One region of the Acidovorax sp. FHTAMBA genome, then DNA from elsewhere that is predicted to be linked to it. Evidence: riboswitches for the same ligand, from Rfam matches in the RefSeq annotation. Region 1 holds a riboswitch; each other region holds the start of a gene.
What was found. Region 1 has a riboswitch for glycine ahead of AAFF19_RS03625 (PBP1A family penicillin-binding protein). Riboswitches for the same ligand answer to the same signal wherever they lie in the genome.
Positions count from the first base shown of each region.

Region 2: another riboswitch for glycine. It lies ahead of AAFF19_RS20990 (D-amino acid dehydrogenase); the one in region 1 lies ahead of AAFF19_RS03625 (PBP1A family penicillin-binding protein).
Region 3: another riboswitch for glycine. It lies ahead of AAFF19_RS11080 (D-amino acid dehydrogenase); the one in region 1 lies ahead of AAFF19_RS03625 (PBP1A family penicillin-binding protein).
Region 4: another riboswitch for glycine. It lies ahead of gcvT (glycine cleavage system aminomethyltransferase GcvT); the one in region 1 lies ahead of AAFF19_RS03625 (PBP1A family penicillin-binding protein).

Region 1 is NZ_CP152407.1:776,395-780,517, forward strand. Features, by position in the region: gene AAFF19_RS03610 (tripartite tricarboxylate transporter substrate binding protein) at 1-628, shown strand, start outside; gene AAFF19_RS03615 (VOC family protein) at 749-1,162, opposite strand; gene AAFF19_RS03620 (iron-containing alcohol dehydrogenase) at 1,374-2,534, shown strand; glycine riboswitch at 2,603-2,692, shown strand; gene AAFF19_RS03625 (PBP1A family penicillin-binding protein) at 2,853-4,123, shown strand, end outside.
Region 2 is NZ_CP152407.1:4,500,257-4,504,379, forward strand. Features, by position in the region: gene AAFF19_RS20975 (AarF/ABC1/UbiB kinase family protein) at 1-267, shown strand, start outside; gene AAFF19_RS20980 (hypothetical protein) at 293-673, shown strand; gene AAFF19_RS20985 (YXWGXW repeat-containing protein) at 807-1,301, shown strand; glycine riboswitch at 1,534-1,653, shown strand; gene AAFF19_RS20990 (D-amino acid dehydrogenase) at 1,744-3,063, shown strand; gene AAFF19_RS20995 (cytochrome c) at 3,118-3,456, opposite strand; gene AAFF19_RS21000 (sulfite oxidase) at 3,458-4,123, opposite strand, start outside.
Region 3 is NZ_CP152407.1:2,347,910-2,352,032, forward strand. Features, by position in the region: gene AAFF19_RS11070 (hypothetical protein) at 723-899, shown strand; gene AAFF19_RS11075 (hypothetical protein) at 893-1,327, shown strand; gene AAFF19_RS11080 (D-amino acid dehydrogenase) at 1,354-2,667, opposite strand; glycine riboswitch at 2,769-2,863, opposite strand; gene AAFF19_RS11085 (tripartite tricarboxylate transporter substrate binding protein) at 2,872-3,864, opposite strand; gene AAFF19_RS11090 (M20 aminoacylase family protein) at 3,861-4,123, opposite strand, start outside.
Region 4 is NZ_CP152407.1:2,588,113-2,592,235, reverse strand. Features, by position in the region: gene AAFF19_RS12235 (TRAP transporter small permease) at 1-99, shown strand, start outside; gene AAFF19_RS12230 (TRAP transporter large permease) at 185-1,462, shown strand; glycine riboswitch at 1,638-1,720, shown strand; glycine riboswitch at 1,742-1,868, shown strand; gene gcvT (glycine cleavage system aminomethyltransferase GcvT) at 1,919-3,064, shown strand; gene gcvH (glycine cleavage system protein GcvH) at 3,154-3,528, shown strand; gene gcvP (aminomethyl-transferring glycine dehydrogenase) at 3,664-4,123, shown strand, end outside.

The sequences.
Region 1 (4,123 bases):
CACCTACGTGGGTGGCATCAGCCGCTTTCCGCTGGCGCTGGTGGTGCACCCATCGTTTGAAGCCAGGACGGTGAAGGAATTTCTGGCCTATGCCCGCGCCAACCCCGGCAAGCTCAACTACGCATCGCCCGGCAACGGCTCGCCGCACCACCTGGCGATGGAGATGTTCAAGAACCGCACCAAGACCTTCCTCACGCACATCCCCTACCGCGGTGCAGCGCCCGCCATGCAGGACGTGATGGGCGGCCAGGTGCCGTGCATGTTCCTCGACCTGGCGGCCGGCCTGCCCGTGATCCAGTCGGGCAAGGTGCGTGCCCTGGCCATCGGCTCGTCCAAGCGCGTGGCCGCATTGCCCGACGTGCCCACCCTGGCCGAAGCGGGCGTGCCCGATACCGAAGTGTTCGCCTTCCAGGGCATCCTCGCGCCCGCCGGTTTGCCCGCCGCGATCACCACGCGTTTGAACGCCGACCTGAACAAGGCCCTGCTCAATCCCGCCGTGGTCAAGCGCATGAACGACTTCGGCATGGAAGCCCTGCCCGGCACGCCCGAGCAGTTCCGCACCATGGCGCGGGCCGAGTCCAAGCGCTGGGGCGAGATCATCAAGGCGGCGGGGGTGAAGCTGGATTGACCCTTTGCGCAGCGGTGCTGCCGCATCTCCCGATGCGGGACGCACCCGGTGGTCTGGCAACGGCAGGTCCACGGGCGCAGGGGTCAGAAATGCGCCCACTTCGGGCGCCGCCGGCCTGCCTTACCCTGGCAGGTGGCACACCGCCTCTACGTTGTTGCCTTCCGGGTCAATGACAAACGCGCCGTAGTAGTGCGCGTGGTAGTCGGGCCGCAGGCCCGGGGCCCCGTTGTCCTTGCCCCCGGCGGCGATGGCGGCGGCGTAGAAAGTGTCCACCTGTGCGCGGCTTTGGGCGCGCCACGCCAGGTGGCAGCCTGCGGTGGCTGGTGGACCACCGTACGGCGAGGGGCCGTCGATGAACCACACATCGGCCTTCTTGCCATCCGGCTCGGACGGGTCTGCGTAGGCAAGGCCCAGCATGTTGGCGCCGTAGTTGCCTTCAAAACAAAGGGTGTAACCCAATGGCGCCAGGGCGGCGCTGTAAAACGCCTTGGCGCGGGCGATGTCGGTCACGCGGAAAGTCATGTGGTCCAGCATGGGCAGGGGCTCCTCCAAAAAATGGTGTCCCGATTTATACCCGAATACTGTGTATATAGACAGTATTTTGAATGGCGCAGTGGCACGGCGGCACCCGTGGGGTTATCGCGCGTGTGACGGGTGCTCCGCGTGGCGGCGCCGCACAATCGTTGTTCCCGGCCCGCCAGCGGCAAGCGCCCTGCAGGCAGCCCCCACCAGAAACACTCATCCCATGCTGAATTTCGACTTCCACAACCCCACCCACATCGCCTTCGGCCAAGGCCGCATTGCCGACTTGGCCAAGCTCGTGCCCGCTGCCGCCAAGGTGCTGATCCTCGTGGGTGGCGCCAGCGCCGAAAAGACCGGCACGCTGACCGAAGTGCGCGCCGCGCTGGGCGAGCGCCAGCACGCCACCTTCAGCGGCATCGAGCCCAACCCGAGTTACGAGACCTGCATGAAGGCCGTGGCGCAGATCCGCGAGGGCGGGTTTGACTTTTTGCTGGCCGTGGGCGGCGGCTCGGTGATCGACGCCACCAAGTTCATCGCGGCCGCCGTTCCGCTGGAGGGGGAGCCCTGGTCAATCCTTGAAAAATACGGCCGCAACGTGAAGAGTGCGCTGCCGTTTGGTGCTGTCCTCACGCTGCCCGCCACAGGCTCGGAGATGAACAGCGGCAGCGTCATCACCCACCGCGCCAAGGGGGCCAAGCTGCCTTTCAGCAGCCGGCACACCTACCCGCAGTTCTCGGTGCTCGACCCCACCAAGACCTACACCCTGCCGCCCCAGCAGCTGGCCAATGGCGTGGTGGATGCGTTTGTGCACACGGTGGAGCAGTACCTGACCTACCCGGTCAACGCGCCCGTGCAGGACCGTTTTGCCGAAGGCATCCTGCAGACGCTGATCGAGGTGGGCCCGCGCCTGCTGACAGCACAAGAGCCGGTGTATGACGACCGCGCCAACCTGATGTGGGCCGCCACCATGGCGCTCAACGGCCTCATCGGCGCCGGCGTGCCGCAGGACTGGGCCACGCACATGATCGGCCACGAGCTGACCGCGTTGCACGGCATCGACCACGCGCGCACCTTGGCCATCGTGCTGCCCGCGCTGCTCAACGAGCGCCGGGTGGCCAAGCGCGAAAAGCTCTTGCAGTACGGCGAGCGCGTGTGGGGCATCACCACGGGCACCGACGACGAGCGCATCACCGCCGCCATCGAGCGCACGCGTGATTTCTTTGAAAGCATGGGCATCGCCACGCGCCTGTCGGGCTACGGTCTGGGTGCCGAGGTGGTCACCACCGTGGTGGCGCAGCTCGAAGCGCATGGCATGGTGCAGCTGGGCGAGCAGCGCGAGATCACGCCCGCCGTGAGCCGTCGCATCCTCGAAGCCGCCCTGTAAGCGGCCCGCCCAGGGCCGTCAATACCCTTGGGGCCGGGTTTGGTTTGTGCGCGTGGGTTAGAGTAAACCCTTATCTTGCGGGAGAGAGGGGCGGCACCGCCCCCGCCGAAGGCGCAAACTCCCATCATCGCTCAGGCACACCGGACCGCAAGAGACCATCGCCGACTGGAGAGAGGCCGCCGCACTGCGCAACGCGGGCGGGGGCCCACCGAAGGGGCTGGCTGCCACCGCAGCTGAAACTCTCAGGTACCAAGGACAGGGGGAGAGGCGCCGCAGGCCCGTCATCGACGGGTACTGCTCAGCCCGAAATCCCTCTGGATGTCTTCATCACCCTCTGCTGCCGCGCCTGCCGTGGCGCCCAATAAGCGCTCGGCGCTCAAATTTCTCTGCGGCTTCCTGGCCGGTCTGGTGCTGGCCGGCAGCGCCGGTGGGGCCTGGGTGCTGCACCTGCTGTGGCAACAGTTACCCACGGTAGACCACCTGGCCGACTACGACCCCATGTTGCCCCTGCGCATTTATGCCGCCGACGGCAGCCTGCTGGCGGAGTTCGGCGAAGAGCGCCGCGATTTCGTGCCCATTGGCCACATACCGGCGCACGTGCGCCAGGCGCTGCTGGCGATTGAGGATGCGCGGTTTTACGAGCACGGCGCGGTGGACTTCACCGGCCTGGCGCGCGCTGCGCTGCGCAATGTGGTGTCTGGCGAGCACGCCCAGGGCGCGAGCACCATCACCATGCAGGTGGCGCGGGTGTTCTTTCTGAGCCGTGTCAAAACCTACAGCCGCAAGCTCATGGAGATCCTGCTGGCCTACAAGCTGGAGGCCATGTACAGCAAGGACAAGATCCTGGAGCTGTACATGAACCAGATCTACCTGGGCGAGCGGGCCTACGGGTTTGCAGCGGCCGCGTCGGTGTACTTCGACAAGACGCTGGACGAGCTGACAGTGGCCGAGGCCGCGATGCTGGCCGGCCTGCCCAAGGCGCCTTCGGCCTACAACCCGGTGGCCAACCGCGAACGCGCCACCGTGCGCCAGCAATACATCCTGCAGCGCATGCACGCGCTGGGCTACCTGGACACCGCCGCTTACGACGCGGCCAGTGCCGAGGTGCTCGCTTTGCGCACGCAGCCACGTTCCATCGACCCTGCCGCAGCGTTTGCCGTGGAACAAGCGCGCAAGATGGTGGTGGACCGGTTTGGAGAAGCGGCGTATTCGCTGGGCTTGGATGTGGTCACCACCCTGCGCCTGGCAGAGCAGCAGGCCGCCACGCGCGCGCTGCGCGCCGGGCTGCTGCGCGCGCAGGCGTCGCAGGGCTATGCGGGCCCCGAGGCACGCTTATCGCACACCGAGGCCGCCCGAAACGGCCACCCCCGGGCCCTGAGTGCAGCGCTGGCGCCGTACCGGGACAGCGGTGAACTGCGGGTGGCCCTGGTGCGCGAGGCGTCGCAGGCGGGCGGCATTTCTGCGCTGCTGCGCGACGGCACGCGCGTGCAGATTCCGCGCAGCCGCCTGACTGCCAGCGCCCGCGAGGCCTTGGCGCCCGATACGCCCACGCAGCGGCGCATTTCATCGGGCGCGGTGATTCGCGTGGT
Region 2 (4,123 bases), 1.0 Mb from region 1:
GCCGACATGCAGGCCTGGCAGATCGAGCCCTTCACCCGGCCCGTTTTCGACTTCGGCGCCAAGACGCCGCCCCCCATCACGCCCGCACGGCACCAGCGCGCACTGGGGCAGCACCTGTTGCAGGTGCCGGGCGAGATGCCCTCGTTCGAGCGCATGTGGATGGGCCTCATGCACCTGCTCACCGGCCTGGGCGCCCGGGTGCACACCCGCCGCGCAGGCTTTCTGGCAGTGGATGGCGACGAAGCCGCTACCAGACCGGTCGTCTGAATCCTTCACAAAAAGGAACCCCTGCATGAACATGCTGTTGATGATGGCGGCCGGGGGCCTGGCCCTGGTGGGCGTGGTGCACTCGGTGCTGGGCGAGGTCATGGTGTTTCGCACGCTGCGCACACGGAGCATGGTGCCCACGGCCGGGCACCCCGTGCTGCGGGAATGGCAGGTGCGCATTCTCTGGGCCACATGGCATCTGGCCTCCATCCTGGGCTGGGCCCTGAGTGCCCTGCTGTGGCGCCTGGCCAACGCACCTGCCGATGCAGATCTGCGCACGTGGCTGGCCCAGGTTGCCGTGGTCGCGCTGCTGGCCAGCGCGTTGCTGGTGCTCGGCGCCACGCGCGGCCGGCACCCGGCCTGGGCCGCGCTGCTCGCCATTGCCGCGCTGGTGGCGTGGCATTGAGGGGCCAGGGCAACCGGCTCGCGCAGAGAAACACAACTTCACAAGACTTCGCAATCTGCCTACAGCGGCTTGACGATGGGCCTGCACGATGAAGTCTCCGGTTCCGCAGGGAGCCTTTCTCAAGGAGATCATCATGGCCCGCAACGCAATCGCCGCCCTTTCCATCGCACTGCTCTCGCTGGGTGCCGCAGGGGTGGCGCAGGCACAGACCAGCGCCACCGTTGTCATCCAGTCGGGACAAGCCCGCCACTACCAGAGCCCGGCGCCTGTGGTGGTGCAGCATGCGCCTCCGCCCGCACGCTACGAAGTCATGCCGCGCCCCCGCCGCAATATGGTGTGGGTGCCTGGCCACTGGGAATGGCGCGGCCACCGCCATGTCTGGAACCAGGGCCACTGGATCAAGGCGCGGCCCGGCTACCACTACCGTGAGGCCCGCTGGGTCGAGCACGGTGGCCGCTGGGAGCTGCGCCCCAGCCGCTGGGATCGCGATGGTGATGGCGTCCCGAACCGCTATGACCGCGACCACCGCGACCGGGACCGTGATGGCATGGCCCACCGCGGCGATCGCGACCGTGACGGCGTGCCCAACCGCCACGACCGCCGCCCGGACAACCCCTACCGCCAGTGAGCACGCTTGAACCACCACCGCGCCAACGCACCACCCGGCCCCCGGGTGCGTGGGGGCGGGTCGTCGCCTGCATCAGCAACGATTGCGGTGCATTAGCGCGGCAAGGCGGGTTGAAGCAATGGCTTCACCCCTAGAATCGGCCTCGCAGGAGAGCAGGACGGGCTGGAGGCCCGCCACTGCACCGAAGGCGCAAACTCCCATACACGCTCAGGTTCCGTACTGCAACCATTCATCAAAGCCGTCTGGAGAGCCGCCCCACCCCACCTGGCGTGGTGGCGCACCGAAGGAGCAAACCGCGCGCCATGTGGGCTGCGCGGTGAATCTCTCAGGTACCAAGGACAGGGGGAGCGGCAGCTTGGCAGACGCGCGCCAGCTGTTGCTATTTAAATAATAGCTGCCAACGCATGTCCATCAAGCGCTGAACCCTTAAAAGGCTTCAAAAATGCGCGTGATCGTTTTGGGCGCCGGCTTGCTCGGCGTGACATCGGCTTACTACCTGCAGCAGCTCGGCCATGAGGTCACGGTCATCGACCGCCAGGGCACGCCCGGCGCCGAGACCAGCTTTGCCAACGGTGGCCAGATCTCGGTGAGCCATGCCGAGCCCTGGGCCAACCCCAGTGCCCCGCTGAAGGTGCTGCAGTGGCTCGGCCAGGAAGATGCGCCTCTGCTGTTCCGCATCCGCGCCGACATGCGCCAGTGGCTGTGGGGCCTGTCGTTCCTGCGCAATTGCACTCCGGCACGCACCCGCCACAACATCGAGCAGATCGTGCGCCTGGGCACCTACAGCCGCGACACGCTGCAGCAGCTGCGCGCCGCCACCGGCATCCAGTACGACCAGCGCACGCAGGGCATCCTGCACTTTTATACCAACCAGAAGGAATTCGACGGCGCGCTGGCACCGGCCGAGCAGATGCGCCAGCTCGGCTGCGAGCGCCAGGTGATCAGCGCCGACGAAGCCGTGCGCCTCGAACCCGCGCTGGCCCACATCCGCCCGCAGCTGGCGGGCGCCACCTACACGGCCGAGGACGAATCGGGCGACGCCAACCTGTTCACCCGCGAACTGGCCAAGCTGTGCGAGGCAGCGGGCGTGCAGTTCCGCATGGGCCACCACATCACTGCACTGCGCGAGGCAGGCGGCCGCATTGACCATGTGGAAGTGACCAACGCCGAGGGCCGCTTCGAGCGCGTGCGCGGCGATGCGTTTGTGATGGCCATGGGTTCGTTCAGCCCGCTGCTGGCGCAGCCACTGGGCATTCGCCTGCCCATTTACCCGGCCAAGGGCTATTCGGTGACCATGCCGGTCAAGGACGCATCGATGGCGCACCAGGTGAGCCTGACGGACGACGAGTTCAAGCTCGTGTTCTCGCGCTACACCAGCGAACGCGGCGGTGACCGCCTGCGCATTGCAGGCACGGCCGAACTCAACGGCTACGACCGCAATCTGAACCAGGTGCGCTGCGAGGCCATCGTGCGGCGTGTGGAGCAACTCTTTCCCGGCGCGGGCGACGCGAGCCAGGCCCAGTTCTGGACCGGCCTGCGCCCGGCCACGCCGAGCAATGTGCCACTGATTGGCAAGACCAAAGTGGGCAACCTGTTCCTCAACACCGGCCACGGCACACTGGGCTGGACACATGCCTGTGGCTCGGGCAAGGCGCTGGCCGACATCGTCAGTGGCCGGGTGCCCGAGGTGGACTTTGCGTTCCAGGGGTTGCAAGGGCGCGCAGCCGGGGCGGCGCTGGTGCCGTCGCGCACCGCGGCCTGAATTTGCGCCGGGTTGCAGCGAAGGTAACGCTGCAACCGCCATGAAACGCGGCGCTTACTTGGCCGCGCCCGTGGCATGGGCCACAAACTGCGCCACCGCCTGCATGTCCTTCTCGCTCATGCGCTCGGCATAGGAGGGCATCACGCCGATGCCTGCCTTCAGCGCGCGCAGCACGCGCCCGGCATCAGGCTTCAGCTCGTCCAGCACCGGGCCCACCTGGCCCTCGGCACCGGCCGCCTGCAGCGTGTGGCACACGGCGCAGGCGGGCTGGATCTTGGTGAAAAGCTCCTTGCCGCGCGCCAGTTCGGCCGGGTCGGCAGCCCAGCCCGCCGCGCAGGCGCTGGCCAACCCCAGGGCAAGCCCGGCGCTGCGGGCCCGGAAGAACCACACCATTTCAGGCAACCGTGACCGTCACGGCGTGGTCACGCCAGCTGGCATTGTTGTAACCGCCCAGGTTTTCCTCGCGCTGCTCGGGCTGCACATTGCCCGCCGTGTCGGTGGCGCGGCTGGTGAGCACATGGGTGCCCGCATCGAGGCGCACAGGCAATGCAAACTGCCGCCATGCGAAGGGGCCCAGGTCCGGCCCGATGAGCCGGGCAGCCTGCCAGGTCTTGCCGCCATCGACCGAGACTTCCACACTTTTGATGCTGCGCGTGCCACCAAAGGCCACACCGTGCACCTGCACCTGACCGGGCTTGATCGCCCCCTTGTCGGGCAGCGGGCCGTTGATCCAGGACTTCACACCCATCTCCCACACCGAGGGCTGGTCGGGGCTGGCCTTGGAGCCCGGTGGCGACATGCGGTAACCGTGCGACATGATGCGCGCCTGCGACTGTGCGCTGGTGAAGGCCACGCGCTTGACGTACTTGATGTTGTTCACACCCTGGTAGCCGGGCACCACCAGCCGCAGCGGGCCGCCGTGTGCAAGTGACAGCGGCTCGCCATTCATCTCCCAGGCCAGGAGCGCGTCATCCAGCGCCTTGACGGGCACCGAGCGCTCGACCAGCACGGAGAGCGGATCCACACCCTCGGGCAGCTTCTCACCGCCCGTGCCGGTCAG
Region 3 (4,123 bases), 1.6 Mb from region 1:
CAGTCGGCAATGCCACCCCCGCAGCGCGACTGCGCCAATCAAGCATCGTCTGATGCTTCGTACACGGGATTCGAGCGCTGTGCCTCTGCGACCTCAGCTCGCGTTGCGGCATCACGCCCGCGTCGGCCCCCATCGAATGGCGACAGGTCCAAGCTCGGAATGCTCTACTAGGTGCAGTTTGTCAACTTTGACAAGCTGTGGTCTCGCTTTAAGTGTCGTATCACAGCAATGGCCCCGTTCTGCGGCCTCACAAGCAAGATGAAGCGCAGCCGGGACTTTCTGCGGAGAGATCCGTCTCTGATCTATGCCAAATACGCAATTCACAGTAATCTGCATATTAATGCATATTAATGCATATTAATCACACGATTTTGTGCATTATTTTGCAGAATTGTAAGAGGACGTATGAACGCCGCCTTTGTTATCCAACCATCAAGAGTTAAACGAATTGCGAGACATTGGAGAGCGTGCGCGCGGACAACTTCGTTGCGGTCAGCTTGGACGCGGGCATGCCGTTGCGGTCAGCTTGGACGCGGGCATGCCGAACAACGTGGACTTGTCATCCGACAAGCAATTGCTGCGTGCCCTGGAGACGTGGCACCCCAAGTACCTCTAATGGTGGAAGGAATGGGTTCTGCTTGGAGCGGCTCAGCTGCCAGCAGGACAACCATCGCATGCTGGGAGCTTTCAACGAGCTCACGCCGGACTGAGTCTCCTTCTTCATGTTCACCTGCTTCACCGACCGCGACGGCAAGATGCAGCTCGCCGCGCTGGCCGAAAGCGGCTTCGACCCCTTGTTGCGCTCCTGCCGTTTCATGTTGACCGAGGAGGCACATCACCTGTTAGTGGGTGAGACAGGCGTGCAGCGTACCATCGAGGCACCTGCTCGGCCATGGTGAAGGCGGGCATCACCGACCCTTACGACGTAGAGCGCGTGCGCGCGCTCGGTGTGGTCGACCTGCCGCTGCTGCAACGCAAGGCCAACTTCCACATGAGCTTGACGCGGGACCTGTTCGGCAGTGAGATTTCGCGCAATGGCGGCGAGGCGTTCAGCGCTGGACTGAAGGGCCGCCTCAACGAAGCCAAGCTCAGCGACGACCAAAAGCTGCAAGACGCCTTGTGCCGGTCACCCAGGTGGTCGATGGTGAGCTGGGGGGAACCAGGTGCCAGCGCTGCGCGCGATAAATTGCCGCCTGCTGGAGGACTACATCGCCGATTGCCGGGGGCATCGACCGCAAATGGGCGGTGCCAAAGGCCAAAAACGCCCAAAAACGGCGTCATCCGGTGCCGCGCGGCAAATCACGAAGGCTTGTTCAGCGTAGCCTAAGCGCATTGAGCGCATTGAAGCGCAGTTTAAGCCATGCTCTCCACTGGCACGGGCAGTGGCATGCGTACTCTGTCCCAGCGTTCTACGTGTTGGCCCAACTGGTAAGCCGTGATAGCCGACAGCGTCCAACCCAGATGGCCGTGACCGGTGTTGTAAAACACGTTGGCGTACCTTCCTGGACCTACGCGCGGCATCATGTTGGGCAGCATCGGGCGCAGGCCTGCCCAGGGTTCGACCCGACGCGTGCTCACGTCAGGAAAACACTGGTTCACCCAGCTAACCAGCGGCCGAATGCGATCAGCACGGATGTCGAGGTTGTAGCCGTTGAACTCTGCCGTACCGGCCACTCGGAAGCGGTTGAGGCCTAAGCGACTCGTGACCAGCTTGGTCTCGTCATCGAGCAGGCTGACCTGCGGCGCAGCGGCCTGGCTCTGTTCATCGTCGAGCATGACGGTGATGGAATACCCCTTGACCGGGTAGACGTTGAGCCGGTCGCCGAGCTGTGCACCCAGCGCGCGGCTGCGCACGCCGGCGCAGACTACAACCCCGTCTGCGTCGATCTCCGTCCCATTTGCCAGCATCACCTGGGCAGTTTTGCCCGTGCTCCGTACACGTTCCACGGTGTGGGCGGTCATGAATTTCACGCCCAAACGAGAACATGCCAAGCTCAGTCCGTGCGTGAACTTGTGGATGTCGCCTGTGCTGTCGCTCTCGGTGTACCAGCCCCCAAAAAATTCGCCGGTGAGCGTTGGTTCGATGGCGCGCATTTCATCGGGGGTGACGGCTCGGCGTGGAAGGCCACCTTCTGCCAAAAGCTTTGATACCTGGCCTGCATGCTCGAAACCAGCGCGGTCTCGATAGATGTGCAGGATGCCGCGCTCCTTCAAGTCGAAATCGATGCCCTCGTCCCGCGCCCAGCTGAACAGGTGCTCACGCGCGGCAACGGCCAGGCGCGTGGTAGCGACCGTGTTGTCGCGGTACTTCGGAATGGACGCAGCGAACTCTGCAAACCAGCTGAGCTTGTGCCAACTCGGGCGCGGATTGACCAGGAGGGGGGCGTCCGCCGTGAACATCCACTTCAAGCCCTTGACCAAGGTGGACGCATGGGTCCAGACCTCGGCATTGGAGGCAGACAGTTGCCCGCCGTTGGCATGGCTGGTTTCCATGCCCGCATAGCGGTGTTTTTCGATGAGGGTGACTTCGTGGCCAGCACGGGCCAATGCGTAGGCGCTGGTGACGCCGGTGATGCCGCCGCCGATAACGATGAGGTGTGCCATGGGAGTCTCGCGTTCAAAGCCGTCAAACAGGTAGGCATGGGCCGCACACTGCGTGCGGCCCATGACCCCCTCTGTTTGGGACCTGAGAGATTCACCAGCGCTCGCGCTGATTTGCTCCTGCGGCGGGCCGGGGGACGAGTCCCGGCCACTCTTCAGAGTTTGTTGCGTATTGACCGGTCCTTTTGCCTGAGAGTTTCCGGGGCGGTTGCTCCTTCGGCGCCAGCCCATTTCACAGGCCGGGCTCTCCCGATCGATACAGTGTTGATATTACTGTGGTTGTAGCTGTATCGATTTGGCGATGGCGCGAAATTGGTGGATTCCATCGAGATAGGCTTTGTCTACTGCGGCTAGCGGAAGCGGTTTCGCCAGCAATTGGCTGTTCGCTTCCAGTGCCTGGTGCACGCCCGGGTCGGCCAGCGTCTCCGTGATGGCTTTATGCAAAGCAACGACAACTGGCTCGGGCGTGTCCTTCTTCACGAAGTAGCCCGTCCAGATGTTGAAGGTGAAGTCCTTAAGTTGCTTGCTCTCGGTAATGGCGGGAAAGCCCTTCACGCCCTCAAGCCGTTCGCTGTTGAGCATGGCGAGCACCTGAAGACGATTTTGCTTGTGCATCTCGTCATACTTCTTGCCATACGGTGCCAGAAAGAAATCGACCTGGTTGGCCATTAAGTCCTGCTCGGCCGGCGCCGAGCCACGGTAGGGCACATGGACCATCGGAATTCCCGTCACCTTGGAGAGGTGCTCGCCCAACAAATGGTAGAACGAACCTGGGCCTACGCTGGCGTAGGTCACGGGGCGGCCCTGCTGCGCCGCCTTTCGGGCATGGTCGAGGAACTCGTCGACAGTGCTGACGGGCAGGCCCTTACGGGCCAGGAAAGCAATCTGTGCCGTTGCGATCATCTGCACGAGGCGGAAGTCCTCGCTCTTAAATTTGATGGACGCGATGGCCAGTGGGGCCAAAATGAGTTCATTGGGCGAGCCCTGGAAAAGCTGATAGCCGTCGCTCGGGGCGTTGAGCACCTTCTGCGCGGCGATAGAGCCGCTCGCGCCACCCAGGTTCTCGATCACTACGGGTTGTCCCAGCTGCTTGCCCAGTGTGTTGTTGACCGAGCGGGCGATGACGTCAGACAGGCCCCCGGCCGGGTAAGGCACCAGCATTGTCACCGGACGAGTCGGATAGTTCTGTGCCTGGGCCATGCCTGAAAGGGCGGCCAGGGCGATGGCCGCGCCGGCCATCAGGGTCTTGTAATGGATGATCATGGGGAGTCTCCTGTTTCTTTAGTGGTGGGGGAAGAAGAGTCAAGTAGCTCCTGTACGAGCGCTATCCAGTACGCGGCGCCAACGCCGATGTTGTGGTCGTTGAAGTCGTATGCGGGGTTGTGAACCATGCAGGCACCAGGCTCCTGCCCCACGCCGTTGCCGATGAAAAGATAGCTACCGGGCACCCGCTCCAGCATGAAGGCGAAGTCTTCGCTGCCCGTGAGCATGGCCCCCTGGGCGATGACCTGCTCAGGCGGAA
Region 4 (4,123 bases), 1.8 Mb from region 1:
GCCTACGTGGCCATGCCGGTGGGCGGCGTGTTCAGCGTCATCGGCATCATCGGCTGCCTGGTCGACCCCCACCGCCTTGAGCTGGAGACTGCGCAATGAGCGACGCGACGAGCCGCCTCAAGCGAGCGAACGGCCCCCTCGGGGGGCAGCGAGAACATGCAATGCCGAGCGTGGGGGTCCACCAATGACTCCAGTCATGATCACCACCATGGTGCTGTGTTTTGCACTCACCGTGTCCGTGGCCGTCTCCATCGGCCTGGCCTCCATCCTGGGCATCCAGGTGGCCAATGCCAACATGCTCATCTCGGTCAAGGAGATGTTCGCCTCGATCAACAAGTTTCCGCTGGCCGCCATTCCGTTCTTCATCCTGGCGGGCAACCTGATGGAAACCGGCGGCATCTCGCGCCGGCTGGTGGAGTTTGCCAAGAGCATCGTGGGCGGGGTGCAGGGCGGCCTGCCCATGACCTGCGTGCTCACCTGCATGATCTTTGCAGCCGTGTCGGGCTCGTCGGTGGCCACCACGTTTGCGATTGGCGCCATCCTGATCCCGGCGCTCATCAAGCACGGCTACCCCACCAGCTATGCCGCCGCGCTGCAGGCCACCAGTGCCGAGCTGGGCGTGATCATCCCGCCCTCGATTCCGCTCATCCTGTATGGCGTGAGCGCCGAGGTGTCGATCGGTGAGCTGTTCATCGCAGGCTTTGGCCCGGGCGTTCTTATCAGTGGCGCATTGATGCTTTTCGTATGGGCCTATTGCAAATGGAAGGGCTGGGGCAAGAACGACGGTGACGGCCGCATGCCCCTGGGCCGGGCCACGCTGCAGGCGGGCTGGGCGCTGCTGATGCCGGTCATCATCCTGGGCGGCATCTACGGCGGCATCTTCACGCCCACCGAGGCATCGGCTGTGGCGGTGTTCTATGCGCTCGTCATCGGCGTGGTGATCTACCGCGAGATCCGCATCAAGGACCTGTTCGGCATCCTGCGCAAGTCGGCCATCTCGTCGGCCGTGATCATGTTCATCATTGCCAACGCCGGGCTGTTTGCCTTTCTCATCACCCGTGCGGGTGTACCCGATGCGATTGGCCGCTGGCTGGAAGCGGTGCTGCAGTCGCCCACGCTCTTCCTGCTGGGCGTGAACGCGGCGCTGTTCATCATCGGCATGTTCATCGAGACCAGCGCCGCCATCATTGTGCTGGCGCCCATCCTGGCACCGGTGGCCATGCACTTTGGTGTGGACCCGGTGCACTTCGGACTCATCATGGTGGTGAACCTGGCCATGGGCATGATCACGCCGCCGTTTGGCGTGAACCTGTTTGCGGCCTGCACGGTGGCGCGCATATCGCTGGACCGCATCGTGGGGCATTTGATTCCGTTCGTGCTGGTCATCATGGCGTGCCTCATGATCGTGACCTACGTGCCGCAGCTGTCGCTGGGTTTGCGGGATCTGGTCTACGCAAAGTAGCGAGTGCAGTGTTTCACGCTTTCTGGCACGCAAGAAAACGTCTTTTCGGCCATGGCCGCGTTGCAAATCCTCGCGATACCGCCCGGTATCGCTGTGGTTTGCGCCTTGCCAGTGCCAAAAATCCATTTTTCTTGTTTGCGCCATCAAGCGTCAAACACTGCACTAGAATCGCCCGGTCAGGAGAGAGTGCCAGCCCTAAGGGCCACCGCACCGCCGAAGGCGCAGGCAACAGCCGAACGCTCAGGCAAAAGGACTGACAACCGCCCGCAGTGATGCGGGCGTTCCCTTGCTGGAGAGAGATGGCCCGCCGCACCGCGTTATGAGGCCATCCACCGAAGGAGCAAACCGCACGGCCAGCCAGGGCAGTGGGGCGAATCTCTCAGGTAAAGCGGACAGCAGGGCAAATCCCGTGGCCACCGTGGTGGCTACGGCCCCCATTTGCCCCGGAGTTCCGCCATGTCGTCAGCCAACGCCCCCCTGCTTGCCACGCCCCTGAACGCCCTGCACACCGAGCTGGGCGCCCGCATGGTGCCGTTTGCCGGATATTCCATGCCCGTGCAGTACCCCGCGGGCCTCATGGCCGAGCATGTGCACACGCGCACGGCCGCCGGCCTGTTCGACGTCTCGCACATGGGCCAGCTCAAGCTGGTGGGCCCCGATGCCGCCGCAGCCTTCGAAACCCTGATGCCCGTGGATGTGATCGACCTGCCCGTGGGCAAGCAGCGCTACGGCCTGCTGCTCACCGACGAAGGCACGGTCATGGATGACCTGATGTTCTTCAACCAGGGCGTGGTGGACGGCGAGCCCACCCTGTTTGTCATCGTCAACGGCGCGTGCAAGGTGGACGACATCGCGCACATCCAGGCGCGCATCGACCAGCGTTGCAAGGTGGTGCCGATGCCCGACCACGGCCTGCTGGCGCTGCAGGGCCCGCAGGCGGCCACTGCCCTTGCACGCCTGGCGCCCGGTGTGGAAAAGCTGGTGTTCATGACCGGTGGTGCATTCAGCATTGCAGGCTGCGACTGCTTCGTGACCCGCAGTGGCTACACCGGCGAGGACGGCTTTGAAATCTCGGTGCCCGCCGCCCAGGCCGAAACCCTTGCCCGCGCGCTGCTGGCCCAGCCAGAAGTGAAGCCCATTGGCCTGGGCGCCCGCAATTCGCTGCGCCTGGAAGCCGGCCTGTGCCTGTATGGCAACGACATTGACACCACCACCACGCCGCCCGAAGCGGGCCTGAACTGGGCCATCCAGAAGGTGCGCCGCACCGGTGGCGCGCGTGCTGGCGGCTTCCCGGGCGCCGACAAGGTGCTGGCGCAGATCGACAACCCCGCCAGCCTGCAGCGCAAGCGAGTGGGCCTGGTCGCGCTGGAACGTGTACCGGTGCGCGAACACACCGAGCTGCAAAGCACCGATGGGCAAAAAATCGGCGAAGTCACCAGCGGCCTGCTGGGGCCCACGGTGAACGAGCCCGTGGCCATGGGCTATGTGGCGCCCGCCTTTGCAGCCATCGGCACGCGCGTGAACGCCATCGTGCGCGGCAAGGCCGTGCCGATGGAGGTGCGCGCCCTGCCGTTTGTGCCCGCCAACTACTTCCGTGGCTGATTTCCGCCGGCGCTGCGTGCCGACCACGCCTGCGCCCGCTACATTGCAGATTCCTTCATTTTTTTCCCCATTGCTTGAGGAGCCTTTCCATGACCGTCAAATTTTCCAAAGACCACGAGTGGATCAACGTCGCCGACGCCAATGCGGCCGTGGTCGGCATCACCGTGCATGCCCAGGATGCCCTCGGTGACGTGGTGTTCGTAGATCTGCCCGCCGTCGGCGCCACGTTTGCGCAGGGCGATGTCGCGGGCGTGGTGGAGTCCGTCAAGGCTGCGGCTGACGTGTACATGCCCGTCTCCGGCGAAGTGGTGGAAGTCAACGAAGCGCTGCGCGCCGACCCCTCGCTGGCCAACTCCGACCCGCTCAATGCCGGCTGGTTCTTCAAGGTCAAGCTCAGCGACGCCAGCCAGCTCGATGCGCTGCTGGACGAAGCCGCCTACTCAGCCTTTGCCGCCAGCGCCTGAGGGCCTTGACGCTTTCATAGAAAAACCATAGCTGCCTGCGCTTGATTTCATTGGCTTTCAGCCATAAAACACGCTGAATCAACCAAGCAACAAGCGCCAGCAGCTTCTTTTTTAATAGCACCCGAACGCCCGCCCATGACCGCCGCCCTGCCCCTTTCCGCTCTGGAGAACGCCGCCGAATTCCTGCCCCGCCACATCGGCATCGACGCAGCGGATGAAGCCCACATGCTGTCCGTGATTGGCGAGGCGTCGCGCCGGGCGCTGATTGACTCCATCGTGCCGCGCTCCATCGCCCGCAGCAGCGCGATGGACCTGCCCGCGCCCATCACGGAAGCCGCGGCGCTGGCCGAACTCAAGGCGCTGGCGGCCAAGAACCAGGTCCTCAAAAGCTTCATCGGCCAGGGCTACTACGGCACGCACACGCCGGGCGTCATCCTGCGCAACATCCTGGAAAACCCCGCCTGGTACACCGCCTACACGCCCTACCAGGCCGAAATCTCGCAGGGCCGCATGGAGGCGCTGGTCAACTTCCAGACCATGGTGTGCGACCTGACCGGCATGCCCATTGCCAATGCGTCGATGCTCGATGAGGCCA